Regions from separate parts of the Pseudomonas sp. GW821-FHT09E04 genome, predicted to be linked through region 4. Evidence: predicted binding sites of a transcription regulator. Region 4 holds the regulator's gene; each other region holds the start of a gene.
The links. Region 4 encodes FliA, which starts transcription of late flagellar genes. Its sites were predicted from a motif close to CTAAAGTTTNNNNNNNNNNNGCCGNTAA; they were not measured.
Positions count from the first base shown of each region.

Region 1: AC07N4_RS24185 (methyl-accepting chemotaxis protein) is a predicted target of FliA. The motif match lies at 1,344-1,371, and genes of this name have one in related genera.
Region 2: AC07N4_RS28415 (methyl-accepting chemotaxis protein) is a predicted target of FliA. The motif match lies at 1,928-1,955, and genes of this name have one in related genera.
Region 3: AC07N4_RS20530 (methyl-accepting chemotaxis protein) is a predicted target of FliA. The motif match lies at 1,582-1,609, and genes of this name have one in related genera.

Region 1 covers NZ_JBWKOR010000007.1:50,888-54,111, forward strand. Annotated here, with positions in the region: gene AC07N4_RS24185 (methyl-accepting chemotaxis protein) at 1-1,272, opposite strand, end outside; tRNA gene AC07N4_RS24190 (tRNA-Pro) at 1,432-1,508, opposite strand; tRNA gene AC07N4_RS24195 (tRNA-Lys) at 1,606-1,681, opposite strand; tRNA gene AC07N4_RS24200 (tRNA-Pro) at 1,687-1,763, opposite strand; tRNA gene AC07N4_RS24205 (tRNA-Asn) at 1,773-1,848, opposite strand; gene clpB (ATP-dependent chaperone ClpB) at 2,147-3,224, opposite strand, start outside.
Region 2 covers NZ_JBWKOR010000010.1:88,304-91,527, reverse strand. Annotated here, with positions in the region: gene AC07N4_RS28430 (methyltransferase) at 1-28, shown strand, start outside; yybP-ykoY riboswitch at 68-192, shown strand; gene AC07N4_RS28425 (TMEM165/GDT1 family protein) at 280-864, shown strand; gene AC07N4_RS28420 (M48 family metallopeptidase) at 909-1,727, opposite strand; gene AC07N4_RS28415 (methyl-accepting chemotaxis protein) at 1,991-3,224, shown strand, end outside.
Region 3 covers NZ_JBWKOR010000005.1:389,985-393,208, reverse strand. Annotated here, with positions in the region: gene AC07N4_RS20530 (methyl-accepting chemotaxis protein) at 1-1,505, opposite strand, end outside; gene AC07N4_RS20525 (hypothetical protein) at 1,789-2,043, shown strand; gene AC07N4_RS20520 (lipocalin family protein) at 2,075-2,644, shown strand; gene AC07N4_RS20515 (formimidoylglutamate deiminase) at 2,693-3,224, opposite strand, start outside.
Region 4 covers NZ_JBWKOR010000002.1:106,935-110,158, forward strand. Annotated here, with positions in the region: gene AC07N4_RS06765 (protein phosphatase CheZ) at 1-736, opposite strand, end outside; gene AC07N4_RS06770 (chemotaxis response regulator CheY) at 754-1,125, opposite strand; gene fliA (RNA polymerase sigma factor FliA) at 1,293-2,033, opposite strand; gene fleN (flagellar synthesis regulator FleN) at 2,030-2,860, opposite strand; gene flhF (flagellar biosynthesis GTPase FlhF) at 2,974-3,224, opposite strand, start outside.

The sequences.
Region 1 (3,224 bases), on a different contig from region 4:
GGTCGATTGTTGCGTGCGATAGGCCAGCGCGCGGACCTCGTCAGCAACCACCGCGAACCCGCGTCCGCTCTCCCCGGCCCGCGCAGCTTCGATGGCGGCGTTGAGCGCCAGCAGGTTGGTCTGCTCGGCGATCGCCCGGATCACGTCCAGCACCTTGCCGATGTCTTGAGATTGATTGGCCAGTGATTGCACCAACTCGCCGGTGTGTTGCACCTCACTGGCCAGCGCGTTGATGGCGCTGGCGGTTTCACTGACCCGCTCTTGCCCCAGATGCGCCGATTCGCTGGACTGGCGCGTCGCGTCGGAGGTCGACACTGCATTGCGTGCGACTTCCTCGACCGCCGTGGTCATTTCGTTGACGGCGGTGGCGGCCTGTTCGATTTCGTTGTTCTGTTGTTGCAGGCCTTGGGTGCTGTCGAGCGTGACGACGTTGAGTTCGTCGGCCGCGGTCGCCAGTTGCGTGGCCGAACCGTTGATGCCTTGCAGGGTTTCACGCAGGTTTTGTTGCATGGTCGCCAGCGCCTTGAGCAAACGGCTGACCTCATCATTGCCATCGGTCTCGATCGGACGCGTCAGATCGCCTCTTGCGACGTTTTCCGCAGCATCCACAGCGGCGCTCAGGGGGCGAACGATGCTGCGCGTCAGCAGCATCGCCAGGGCCACGGTCGCCAATGCCGCCAGTGCGATGAACAGGCTGACGATGGTGCGTGAGGTTTCGTAGTGCGCGGCGGAGTTACGGCTTTCTGCGGCGACCTGTTTGGCGAACAGATCCGCCAAGTCGTTGAGTTGCTTGCCGGAGCCGTCGACCACGGTTTTCATGTCGACCAGCAGCAGTTTGGTCAGCTCGTCACGCTTGCCTTGCTCGGCCAGCGCGAACGATTGAGTGATGCCGGCGCGGTAGGCCGCGAAGGTTTTCTTGAACTGATCGTATAACTGCTGGCCTTCCGGGGTGGTGACCAGTCGGTCGTACGCGGCGATTTTCTCGCTCAACTCCTTGTCGCGGGTGTCCATCTGGCTGCGGTAGGTGGCGACGTTGTTCGGGTCCTGATCCAGGGCCATGCGCAGGGAGATGGTGCGGATGCGCAGCATGATTTCGCGGATCTCGTCACCACCGCGGATGCTCGGCAGCCACTGATTCTCCACGGCGACTTCGCTCTCGCGGATGCTCGACATCTGCCCCAGGGCAAACACGCCGAGCAACGCCACCAGCACAGCGATCAGGGCAAAGCCCAGGGCGGCACGGGGAGCAATATTCAACTGACGAAGCAACATGACGAACGCCCTTTTTCTTGTATTGGCCGGATTCAAGGGGCGATCGACGGCAGCCCCTTTTCGTTAGCGGGCTATCGGCAAGTTGTACGATGACTTGAATGAAACATTTCTGGAGGGCAAAAAAAATCCCCGTATCTTTCGATACGAGGATTTTTAATATGGTCGGGGTAAGGGGATTCGAACTCCTGACATCCTGCTCCCAAAGCAGGCGCGCTACCGGACTGCGCTATACCCCGGTAAAAAAAAGGCGACCTTTCAAAGATCGCCTTCTTCGATCAGCGCTTTTGGCCTCTGATCTTAAGATTCGATCCCAGCGTTAACTGGTTTCAAAAATGGTGGGTCGTGTGGGATTCGAACCTACGACCAATTGGTTAAAAGCCAACTGCTCTACCAACTGAGCTAACGACCCAAAAATGGTCGGGGTAAGGGGATTCGAACTCCTGACATCCTGCTCCCAAAGCAGGCGCGCTACCGGACTGCGCTATACCCCGGCTTGAAATTGGCTCCGTGACCAGGACTCGAACCTGGGACCCAATGATTAACAGTCATTTGCTCTACCGACTGAGCTATCACGGAACTACATATTTCAATTTACTACGGTGAAACTTGCAGCTTCTCGACACCGTTTTCGCATCGCTGCGTTCGTGTGTCTGAGGCGCGCTATTCTACAACCTAGAACACCTCTGTCAACCCCCTAAATTGCTTTCAAGTTAATGATTTGCAACTTATTTCAGATTTCTGCCCAGTGAGCTGAAACCGTGTTGGTGACTGACTGCGGGGCGCACTTTACAAGCCTTTTCCTTTGAGTTCAACAGCCTAACGAAAAAAAAGGCCTCGCAGTGCGAGGCCTTCCTTACTTCACCACCTTCAGGTGTCAGTTGAACGTGATCTCGTCGTTCTCCACGACACCGGTCGCGGTCTCGCCCGGCAGGAAGCGTCCCGACAGGATCAACTGCGCCAGCGGGTTCTCGATCCAGCGCTGGATCGCCCGTTTCAGCGGCCGTGCGCCATAGACCGGGTCGTAGCCGACGGCAATCAGCTTGTCCATCGCCTCCGGGCTCAGTTCCAGCTTCAGCTCGCGCTCGGCCAGACGACTGCGCAGACGACCCAGCTGGATCTCGGTAATGCCCGCGATCTGATCCCGCGCCAATGGCTCGAAGATCACCACTTCGTCGACCCGGTTGATGAACTCCGGACGGAAGTGGGTGGAAATCGCATCCATCACCGCTGCACGTTGCGCCTCACGGTCACCGACCAGTTCCTGAATCTGCATCGAACCCAGGTTGGAGGTCATGACAATCACGGTATTGCGGAAATCCACCGTACGGCCGTGGCTGTCGGTCAGACGACCATCCTCCAGCACTTGCAGCAGGATGTTGAACACGTCCGGGTGGGCCTTCTCGACTTCGTCCAGCAGGATCACCGAGTAAGGCTTGCGCCGTACCGCTTCGGTCAGGTAACCGCCCTCTTCATAACCCACGTAGCCTGGTGGCGCACCGATCAGCCGCGCCACGGAATGTTTCTCCATGAACTCGGACATGTCGATCCGCACCATCGCCTCTTCAGTATCAAAGAGGAATTCGGCCAGCGCCTTGCACAGCTCGGTTTTACCGACACCGGTCGGGCCGAGGAACATGAACGAGCCGCTCGGACGATTCGGGTCGGACAACCCGGCACGGGAGCGCCGCACCGCATTGGCCACTGCGACCACTGCTTCGTCCTGGCCGATCACACGCTGGTGCAACAGGCTTTCCATCTTCATCAGCTTGTCGCGCTCGCCTTCGAGCATTTTCGACACGGGGATACCGGTCCACTTCGAGACGACTTCGGCGATTTCCTCTTCGGTCACCTTGCTGCGCAGCAACTGGTTCTCGCTCTTGCCGTGCTGGTCGACCATTTGCAGGCTGCGCTCCAGATCCGGGATCACCCCGTACTGCAACTCGGCCATGCGG
Region 2 (3,224 bases), on a different contig from region 4:
CCGGATTTACCGGGCCAAGCGCGGCTGAAAATTAGCACTTGCCGAATGGATTCTGCCTAGGCAGAATCCGCTCCGTCCTAGGGGAGTAGTCTCCCACGAGCGCCATGCTCGTCCGGCATACGTCAACATACTTGATCCTCAGATCATGGCGTATGCGACCCAAGCGTCCGCAGCAGACGGATCGCAGGGTTTGACAAGACCTATGACACGCACACCTTACCCGGGGCGGGAAGGCTGTACGTGTCATAGCCGTGTCGACCCGCCCCTTAGGAAATCCTGATGCTGGACTCGTTACTCGTTCCCACCGCAATCGTTGCCTTGGCCGAAATCGGCGACAAGACGCAACTGCTCGCGCTGATTCTCGCCGCTCGCTTTCGCAAACCCTGGCCGATCATTGCCGGTATCGTCGCTGCGACCCTGGCCAACCACGCGGCAGCCGGTGCGGTAGGCGCCTGGTTCGGCAGCTTCTTCTCCGATGCGGTCCTGCACTGGATTCTCGCCGCGAGCTTCACCGCCACCGCCCTGTGGACGCTGGTGCCGGACAAGATGGACGACGATGAAGCCAGCACCGCCCGCAAGTTCGGGCCGTTCCTGACCACCCTGATCGCATTCTTCCTCGCGGAAATCGGCGACAAGACCCAGATCGCCACCGTGATGCTGGCCGCGCAATACCCGGAACTGTGGCTGGTGATCATCGGCACTACGCTCGGCATGTTGATTGCCAACGTACCGGTGGTTCTGGCGGGTAACTTTGCCGCAGACAAATTGCCATTGACCCTGATCCGTCGCCTCGCGGCTTCGGCGTTCATGATTCTGGCAATCGTCGCGGTGTACAAGGCGATGCAGAGCAGCGGCTGGGTCTGATCCGGCAGATCGCTCCCACACTCAGTGTGGGAGCGATCATTATTTCAGGACTTTGGCGCTTTTTCGTAAAGCGGCATGACCTTCGGAATGGCCGCCTGCAACGAGGCGATCCGGCTGGAGGATGCCGGGTGAGTGCTCATGAACTCTGGCGGTGCACCTTCGGACGCCTTGCTCATCTTGTTCCACAGGGTGATCGCGGCGTTCGGGTTGTAGCCGGCGCGAGCGGCCAGTTCCAGGCCGATCAGGTCGGCTTCGTTTTCGTTGGCACGGCTGTTGGGCAGCGTCATCCCGTAGTTGGCCACGGTGTCGGCCAGCGCCAGGCTGTCCTGACCCAGACCGAGCAACGCACCGGCGCCCTGCTTGGCCATCTCGATGCCATAGGCCTTGGACATTGCTTCACGACCGTGCTCGCGCAGGGCGTGGGCGATTTCATGGCCCATGACCGCGGCGATTTCATCGTCGGTCAGTTTCAGGCTATCGATCAGCCCGGTGTAGAAAATGATCTTGCCGCCAGGGCCGCAGTTGGCGTTGAGCTCGTCACTCTTGATCAGGTTCACTTCCCACTGCCATTGCGCGGCATCCGGCCGGAAGTTCGGCGCCTGGGCGATCAGACGGTTGGCAATCGCCTGAACCCGCTTGGCTTCGTTGCTGGTCTTGTCCAGCACACCTTTGCTGGACGCCTCGCCAACGGTCTTCTGATAGGACTGGGCATACATCTGGTCGACCTCTTGCGAGGACAGCATGCTGAACATGTACTGCTTGCGCTCCACGCCCACGGCACCGCCGCTGGTGGTGTTGACCGACTGACAACCGGCCAGCAACAGCGCCGCGCTCAGTGCACTTACAACCAAAGTCTTGTTCATTCAAAAGCTCCCTGAAAACATGCCGCGTATCCTAGGCGGGTAATTGTATCGACGCCAGATACAACAGACGTGATGCACCTGTTTTCAGAAGACACTCCTCAGCCCTGTAGGAAAAAATTCACATCCACCGACAAGCCCTCTGCAACTGCGTCGCGCACTGATCCATTTGCGACATCCACCGTCAATTGCGCGCACTTCGCCTCATGGCGCAATAGTGGCTGCCGATACAGCAGCGCAGATGTCCTCTTGCGTGCGGAGCTTCCATGAAATTCAAGTCGATCCAGTTTTCCGTGGCGGCCCTGGCCGGCGCCATCGTTCTCAGCGTGGTGGCTGCGTTGGTGCTGTATGCGCTGTTTTCCGGCGCCCGCACCCAGGAGATGGTTCAACAACGGACCCAGGCCCAGTTCGAGCAAGTCATCGAACAACGCCTGACCTCGCTGGCACAGACCCAGGTCAGCCAGATCCAGCGCGAACTGGAAGCGCCGCTGCTGATTGCCGGCGGACTGGTGCGGGTCAACGCCCTGCTCGGCACGCCCGGCGCCGATGGCCAGCCGCGACTGACCGTCAGCCGCGAGCAACTGATCAGCCTGATCAAGGAAAACGTCGAGAAGAACCCGAAGATTCTCGGCACCTACATCGGCTGGGAAAAGAACGCACTGGACCACAATGACGCGGCTTACGTCGGCACCAGCGTGGTCGGCATCGACGCCGCCAACGGGCGCTTCCTGCCGTGGTGGTTCCGCAACGAAGACGGCACCCTCGGCCTGGACAAACTGGTGGACGTCGACGACCAGAAAGTCCTGTCCACCGGCGTGCGCGCCAGCGAATACTACCTGTGCTCGAAAGAAACCAGGAAATCCTGCGTGATCGATCCGGCGCCCTACAAGGTCGGCGACAAGATCGTCATGCTCGCGTCCTTCATTGAACCGATCATGCTCAACGGCGCGTTCCAGGGCATCGTCGGCGCCGACCTGTCGGTGAACTTCATCCAGGAAATGCTCCTGGGCGCGAACCAGAAACTGTACAGCGGCGCCGGGCAAATGGCCCTGATCGGCGGCAACGGCCGGATCGTCGCCTACACCAAGGACCCGAGCAAATTCGGCGAGAAGGTCAGCGATATCCTCGACGCCCAGCAGATTGCCAACATGGCCAATCTCAAGCGCGGCGAAGTGACCTACACCGTCAATAAGGATTCGGGCCGGATCGAACTGTACCTGCCATTCGGCATCGGCCAGACCGACGCACGCTGGACGCTGATGCTGCAACTGCCGCTCAACGCAGTGATGGCCGACCTGCAGAAACTCCAGGGTGACCTCGACGCCCAGCGCAAATCCGACACCTTCGGCATGGCCATGGTCGGCCTGATCATTGCCGGCCTCGGTTTGCTGGTGATCTGGCTGGTGGGCCACGGCATCGCCCGACCGCTGAAGCAAATGGTGACCATGCTCGATGACATCGCCCAGGGCGAAGGCGACCTGACCCGTCGCTTGAGCAGTG
Region 3 (3,224 bases), on a different contig from region 4:
ACTTCGTCGGCGACCACGGCGAAACCACGACCGGCCTCACCGGCACGGGCTGCTTCGATGGCGGCGTTGAGGGCCAGCAGGTTGGTCTGTTGGGAGATGCTGGTGATCACTTCCAGAATCTGCCCGATGTTCACGGTGTTGCTGTTCAGCGTTTCGATGTTGCCGCAGGAATCGCTGATCTTCGCCGACAGTTGCTGCATCGCGTGGATGGTTTTATCCACAACCTGCTGGCCGTCTTCGGCCAGGCTGCGCGCGTCGCTGGAGTGTTGCGAGGCGAGGGCGGCGTTCTGGGCGATTTCCTGGGCGGCGGCGCCGAGTTGATTGATCGCGGCGGCCACGCTGTTGGTACGCGAGGCCTGCTGGTCAGAGTTGTACATCGACGAGTTGGACGCCGCGACCACGCGCAGGGCAACTTCGTTGACCTGGCCAGTGGCAGAAGACACTTCGCGGATCGAGGTATGGATACGTTCGACGAAGCGGTTGAACGACAAGCCCAGCGCGCCGAATTCGTCGTGGCCGTGGATGGTCAGGCGTTTGGTCAGGTCGCCTTCGCCTTCGGCGATGTCATGCATGGCGCGGCCCATGGTCAGCAGCGGTTGCATCAGCACGCGGATCAGCATGCCGAGCAGGGCGATGATGATCACCACGGCAATGATCATGGCGATCAGCGCCGAGGTGCGGAACTCGCTGAGCATCGAGAACGCGGTGTCCTTGTCCAGCACCAGCGCCACGTACCAGTCGGCCGACGGCACGCCGTTGACGCGGGTGAAGGAGATCAGTTGGGTCTTGCCGTTGAACTCGACTTCTTTCAGGCCCGGGCTGACTTTTGGTGCGCCGTTGGGATAGGCCTCGGCCAGGGTCTTGAGCACCAGTTTGCTGTCGGGGTGGATCAGGATCTTGCCGTCGGCACTGACGATGAACGCGTGGCCATGGCCGCCGAAGTTCAGCGAGTTGATGATTGCGCTGATGCTGGTCAAGTCGATGTCGGCCCCGGCCACACCGATCATCTGGCCCTGGCGCTGCACCGGGGTGGCAACGGTAATCACCAGTTTGCCCGACGAGGCGGCGATGTACGGTTCGGTGACGATGGTCTGCTGTGCGCTGTTCGCGGCCTTGTACCAGCCACGGGCGCGCGGGTCGTAATCCGGTGCGCGGTTGCCGACCGGGACCGAGAACATCACGCCGTCGGCACCGCCGAAATAGCTGAGCTGGAAATTGCCGGTGTAGGCGGGCAGGTCGATGATGCGCTTAAGGTTGGCGGGGGCATTGCCGTCGGCGACAACCTGCTGCGACATCGATTGCAGCAATTGAATGCGGCTTTCCAGCCAGGTCTGGATGTTGCTGGTGGTCAGGCTGCCCAGTTCCTGCATTGACGCTTCGGTGCTGGTTTGCAGGGCTTCGCGTTGTCGATAGTCGTTGAACAAAATGAAACAGGCGAACGCAACGGCCACCACGAGGGCGGCAGCCAACAAGATCTTGTGGCTGAATTTCATGTTTCTGGTCATTAAGTGAGCTACCGCGAAGGGGCTGGTCAAGAAGGGGGCGGCAATTTGCCACACTCTGGGGCTTTGCGCTGCTCTTATTTCGACCGCGGCGCGCCAAAGATTAGGCGACTTTTGCGAAAGGCGACGAAATGCTCAATAGCCCTACAAAGTGTCTGATTTGCTGATGAAAGCCGGACGAGCGGGCTAACAAATAGCCATGTGCCCAGGGAACCAGACAGGGGTTTTCTCTTCTAAGCTTCTGGTTGGCGCCATGCCATCCCCCTTCCGTTCCAGGAGTTACACCATGTCGCTGCGATCTATCGCCCTTCTGTCGTTTTGCGTGCTGTTGGCCGCATGCAGCAAGGTCAATCAGGAAAACTACTCGAAGCTCTCGGCCGGGATGGCCAAGGCCGAAGTGGAGACGCTGCTCGGCAAGCCCACCGATTGCTCGGGCGCGCTCGGCATGTCCAGTTGCACCTGGGGCGACAAGAACAGCTTTATCAGCGTGCAGTACGCCGGTGACAAAGTGTTGATGTTTTCCGGCCAAGGCCTGAAGTAAACCGGGGCTACGCGCCCACGGGAGAAAAACAATGAAGCGGTTATTGCTTGTCCTTTTTGCCGGCCTGGTATTGGCCGGCTGCGCCACGACCGGTGAAGATCCGCTGGCGCCCAAGACAGTCCACAGCGTCAATCTCAAGCGTTACCAGGGCACCTGGTACGAGTTGGCGCGGCTGCCGATGTATTTCCAGCGCAATTGCGCTCAATCCGAAGCCCGCTACAGCCTCCAGCCTGACGGCAACCTCGGCGTGTTCAACCGTTGCCTGACCAAGGACTGGCAGTGGGAAGAGGTCAAGGGCAAGGCTTATCCACAGGTGCCGGGCAAGACCGACAAATTGTGGGTCGAGTTCGATACCTGGTTCTCGCGCTTGATTCCGGGCTCGGCGAAGGGTCAATACTGGGTGCTGTACGTCAGTGACGACTACAAGACCGCCATTGTTGGCGACCCGAGCCGACGTTACCTGTGGCTGTTGTCCCGCACGCCGACTGTCAATGGTGTGGTACGCGAAGAACTGCTGAGCAAGGCGCGTCAGCAGGGTTACGACACCACGCGATTGATCTGGCGCGCATCGGATCAGCAGATGGCCAAGACGTCCAACTGACGCGCAACAAAAAACCTGTGGAGGTTGCCCTCCACAGGTTTTTTTGTGTCAGCCCAAAAGGTCTCGCAGGACTTGGGTGAAGGCGCGATTGCTGTCCTCCTCCCCGGCATGTCGCCCGTCACGAACGACCCACTGACCGTTGACCAGCACGTCACGCACCTGACGGTCGCCACCGGCAAACAGCCAGCGGTTGAGGATCCCGTCACCGCTGGCCGTCGCCAGATACGGATCGCTGCCATCGAGCACAATCCAGTCGGCGCGCTTGCCGACTTCCAGCGCACCGATCGGCTGGCCCAGCGCCTGGGCTCCACCGTCCAGTGCCGCGTCGTACAGCGTGCGGCCGACCATCGGCTGATCCGCGCCGTACAAACGGTTGCGTCGTTGATCGCGAAGACGCTGGCCGTATTCCAGCCAACGCAATTCTTCCACCACGCTCAACGACACATGGCTGTCGGAGCCGATACCCATGCGTCCGCCCTGAGCCAGGAAATCCACCGCCGGGAAGATCCCGTCGCCGAGGTTGGCTTCGGTGGTCAGGCACAGGCCGGCGATGGCGCGGCTCTTGGCCATCAGCGTGACT
Region 4 (3,224 bases):
CGTCTTCTCGTTTATCGGCATGAATCTGCGGACCTTCACCCTGCGAGAGATGTTTTTGTGGATCTTTTTCAGCGAGCATCGCCGCACGGTCATGTTCGATGCCCGCAAAGCGGTCCACCTGACTGGCCATGAGCACGAGTTTGAGCAGATTGCTTTCGACTTCGGTGACCAATTGGGTCACGCGCTTGATCACCTGACCTGTGAGGTCCTGGTAATCCTGGGCCAGCAGAATGTCGTTGAGGTTGCTCGACACCGCGCGGTTGTCCGCGCTGCTGCGTGCCAGAAAACCGTCGACCCGACGCGCCAGCTCGCGGAACTCTTCAGCCCCGACTTCACGGCGCATGAAACGTCCCCAGTCGGCACTCAACGCCTGGGCTTCGTCAGCCAGGCCATTGACCACCGGCGTGGCGCTTTCCACCAGGTCCATGGTGCGGTTGGCCGCCGCTTCGGTCAGCTTGACCACATAGCCCAGACGCTCGGTCGCATCAGTGATCTGCGACACTTCCTCGGCCTGCGGCATATGCGGGTCGATCTGGAAGTTGACGATTGCACTGTGCAGTTCGCGCGTGAGCTTGCCCACTTCCTGGTACAGGCCACGGTCACGGGTCTGATTGAGCTCATGGATCAGTTGCACAGCGTCGCCGAACCTGCCTTTTTCAAGGCTTTCGACCAGTTCGACCGCGTGTTTTTTCAGAGTCGACTCGAAGTCGCCCTGTGAAGATTCGTTATGCTCCATAGCTCCCCCGCGCGTCATCAGCCGATGCGTTCGAAAATCTTCTCGATTTTTTCTTTCAGCGCCTGAGCCGTGAAAGGTTTGACCACGTAGCCGTTAACGCCGGCCTGGGCCGCTTCGATGATCTGCTCGCGCTTGGCTTCAGCGGTCACCATCAGCACTGGCAGGTGCTTGAGTTTTTCATCGGCGCGCACGTGACGCAGCAGGTCGATACCGGTCATGCCAGGCATGTTCCAGTCGGTCACCAGAAAGTCGATGCTGCCGCTGTTGAGCACCGGAATGGCAGTGGTGCCATCGTCGGCTTCAACGGTGTTGGTGAACCCAAGGTCACGCAACAGGTTCTTGATGATCCGCCGCATCGTTGAGAAGTCATCAACGATGAGGATTTTCATGTCTTTGTTCAATTCGACCTCCAAGCAGTCTTAAACGCGCCCAGCACCTGGACGCGCCATTTCAATCAATCCGGCAAAGCACTCGATGACTGTCTGGAGCACAACAGAGCAAGACCGGTGCCGTTCACCACCGCACCAGCCTCGTTCGCAGCGTCCCCACACTGCCTTCAGCGCGCTCGCCACTCCCCCAAACGCCCCCGCAAGCGGGCCGCGCACTGGCTGTGTAACTGGCTGACCCGCGATTCACTGACGCCAAGGACTTCACCGATTTCCTTGAGGTTCAGCTCTTCGTCGTAGTACAGCGCCAACACCAGTCGCTCACGCTCCGGCAAATTGGCAATCGCGTCCGCCAACGCAGCCTGGAAGCGCTCATCTTCCAGATCGCGCGACGGCTCAAGATGAGCACTTGCGCCATCCTCGTGCAGCCCTTCGTGTTCGCCGTCCTGCAACAGGTCGTCGAAACTGAACAGTCGGCTGCCCAGGGTGTCGTTCAAAATCCCGTAGTAATCGTCGAGACTCAATTGGAGTTCGGCCGCAACCTCGTGATCTTTAGCGTCACGGCCGGTTTTAGCTTCAATCGAGCGAATCGCGTCGCTGACCATACGGGTGTTGCGGTGAACCGAGCGCGGTGCCCAGTCCCCCTTGCGTACTTCATCGAGCATGGCGCCGCGGATCCGGATGCCCGCGTACGTTTCGAAACTGGCGCCTTTGCTGGCGTCGTATTTGGTCGAGACTTCGAGCAGGCCGATCATTCCGGCCTGGATCAGGTCTTCGACCTGCACACTGGCCGGCAATCGCGCCAGCAAGTGGTAAGCAATGCGTTTGACCAGTGGCGCGTAACGCTCGATCAGCTCGTACTGCGCGTCACGTGCCGACTTCTTGTAGAAATTCATACCGCTGGCGGTCATAGCACAGGTCCTGCCGTTTGCTGCACGAGGCGCTCGACGAAAAATTCGAGGTGGCCGCGCGGATTGGCGGGCAGCGGCCAGGTGTCGACCTTTTGCGCGATCGCCTTGAACGCCAGTGCGCACTTGGAACGCGGGAAGGCTTCATAGACCGCACGCTGCTTCTGCACCGCCTTGCGCACGCTTTCGTCGTAAGGCACCGCACCGACGTATTGTAGGGCGACGTCGAGGAAGCGATCCGTGACCTTGGTCAACTTGGCGAACAGATTGCGACCTTCCTGCGGGCTCTGGGCCATGTTGGCCAGGACGCGGAAGCGGTTCATGCCGTAATCGCGGTTGAGCAGTTTGATCAGCGCGTAGGCGTCGGTGATCGAGGTCGGCTCGTCGCAGACCACCAGCAACACTTCTTGCGCCGCGCGAACGAAACTGACTACCGAGTCACCAATACCCGCAGCGGTGTCGATCACCAGTACGTCGAGATTGTCGCCGATGTCGCTGAACGCCTGAATCAGACCGGCATGCTGGGCCGGGCTCAGGTGAACCATGCTCTGCGTGCCGGAAGCGGCCGGCACGATGCGGATCCCGCCGGGGCCTTGCAACAGCACGTCGCGCAGCTCGCAGCGGCCCTCGATCACATCGGCCAGGGTACGTTTGGGCGTGAGGCCCAGCAGAACGTCGACGTTCGCCAGACCCAGGTCGGCGTCCAGCAGCATGACCCGACGGCCAAGCTCTGCCAGCGCCAGGGACAAGTTCACTGACACGTTAGTCTTGCCGACGCCACCTTTGCCGCCGGTCACCGCGATCACCTGTACGGGATGCATGCTGCCCATGTTATTTCTTTACCTTGTCTTGCATAGACGGAGGCCACATTACTGGCTGCGCGTTCACAACCGGAACAATGCATGGCAGACCATCGATGTAGGTACAAAAACTGTTCATTACCTCAGCCAACCTGCTTGGTGGGACTGTGGTAGATATCAGCGAACATGTCAGCCATGGCTTCTTCGCTGGGTTCTTCCTGCATTTGCACACTGACGGCGCGGCTGACCAATTGATGACGGCGCGGCAGATGCAGATCATCCGGAATCCGTGGGCCGTCGGTCAGGTAGGCGACCGGCAGTTCATGACTGATCGCCAGGCTCAGCACTTCGCCAAGGCTGGCCGTCTCATCCAGTTTAGTCAGGATGCACCCGG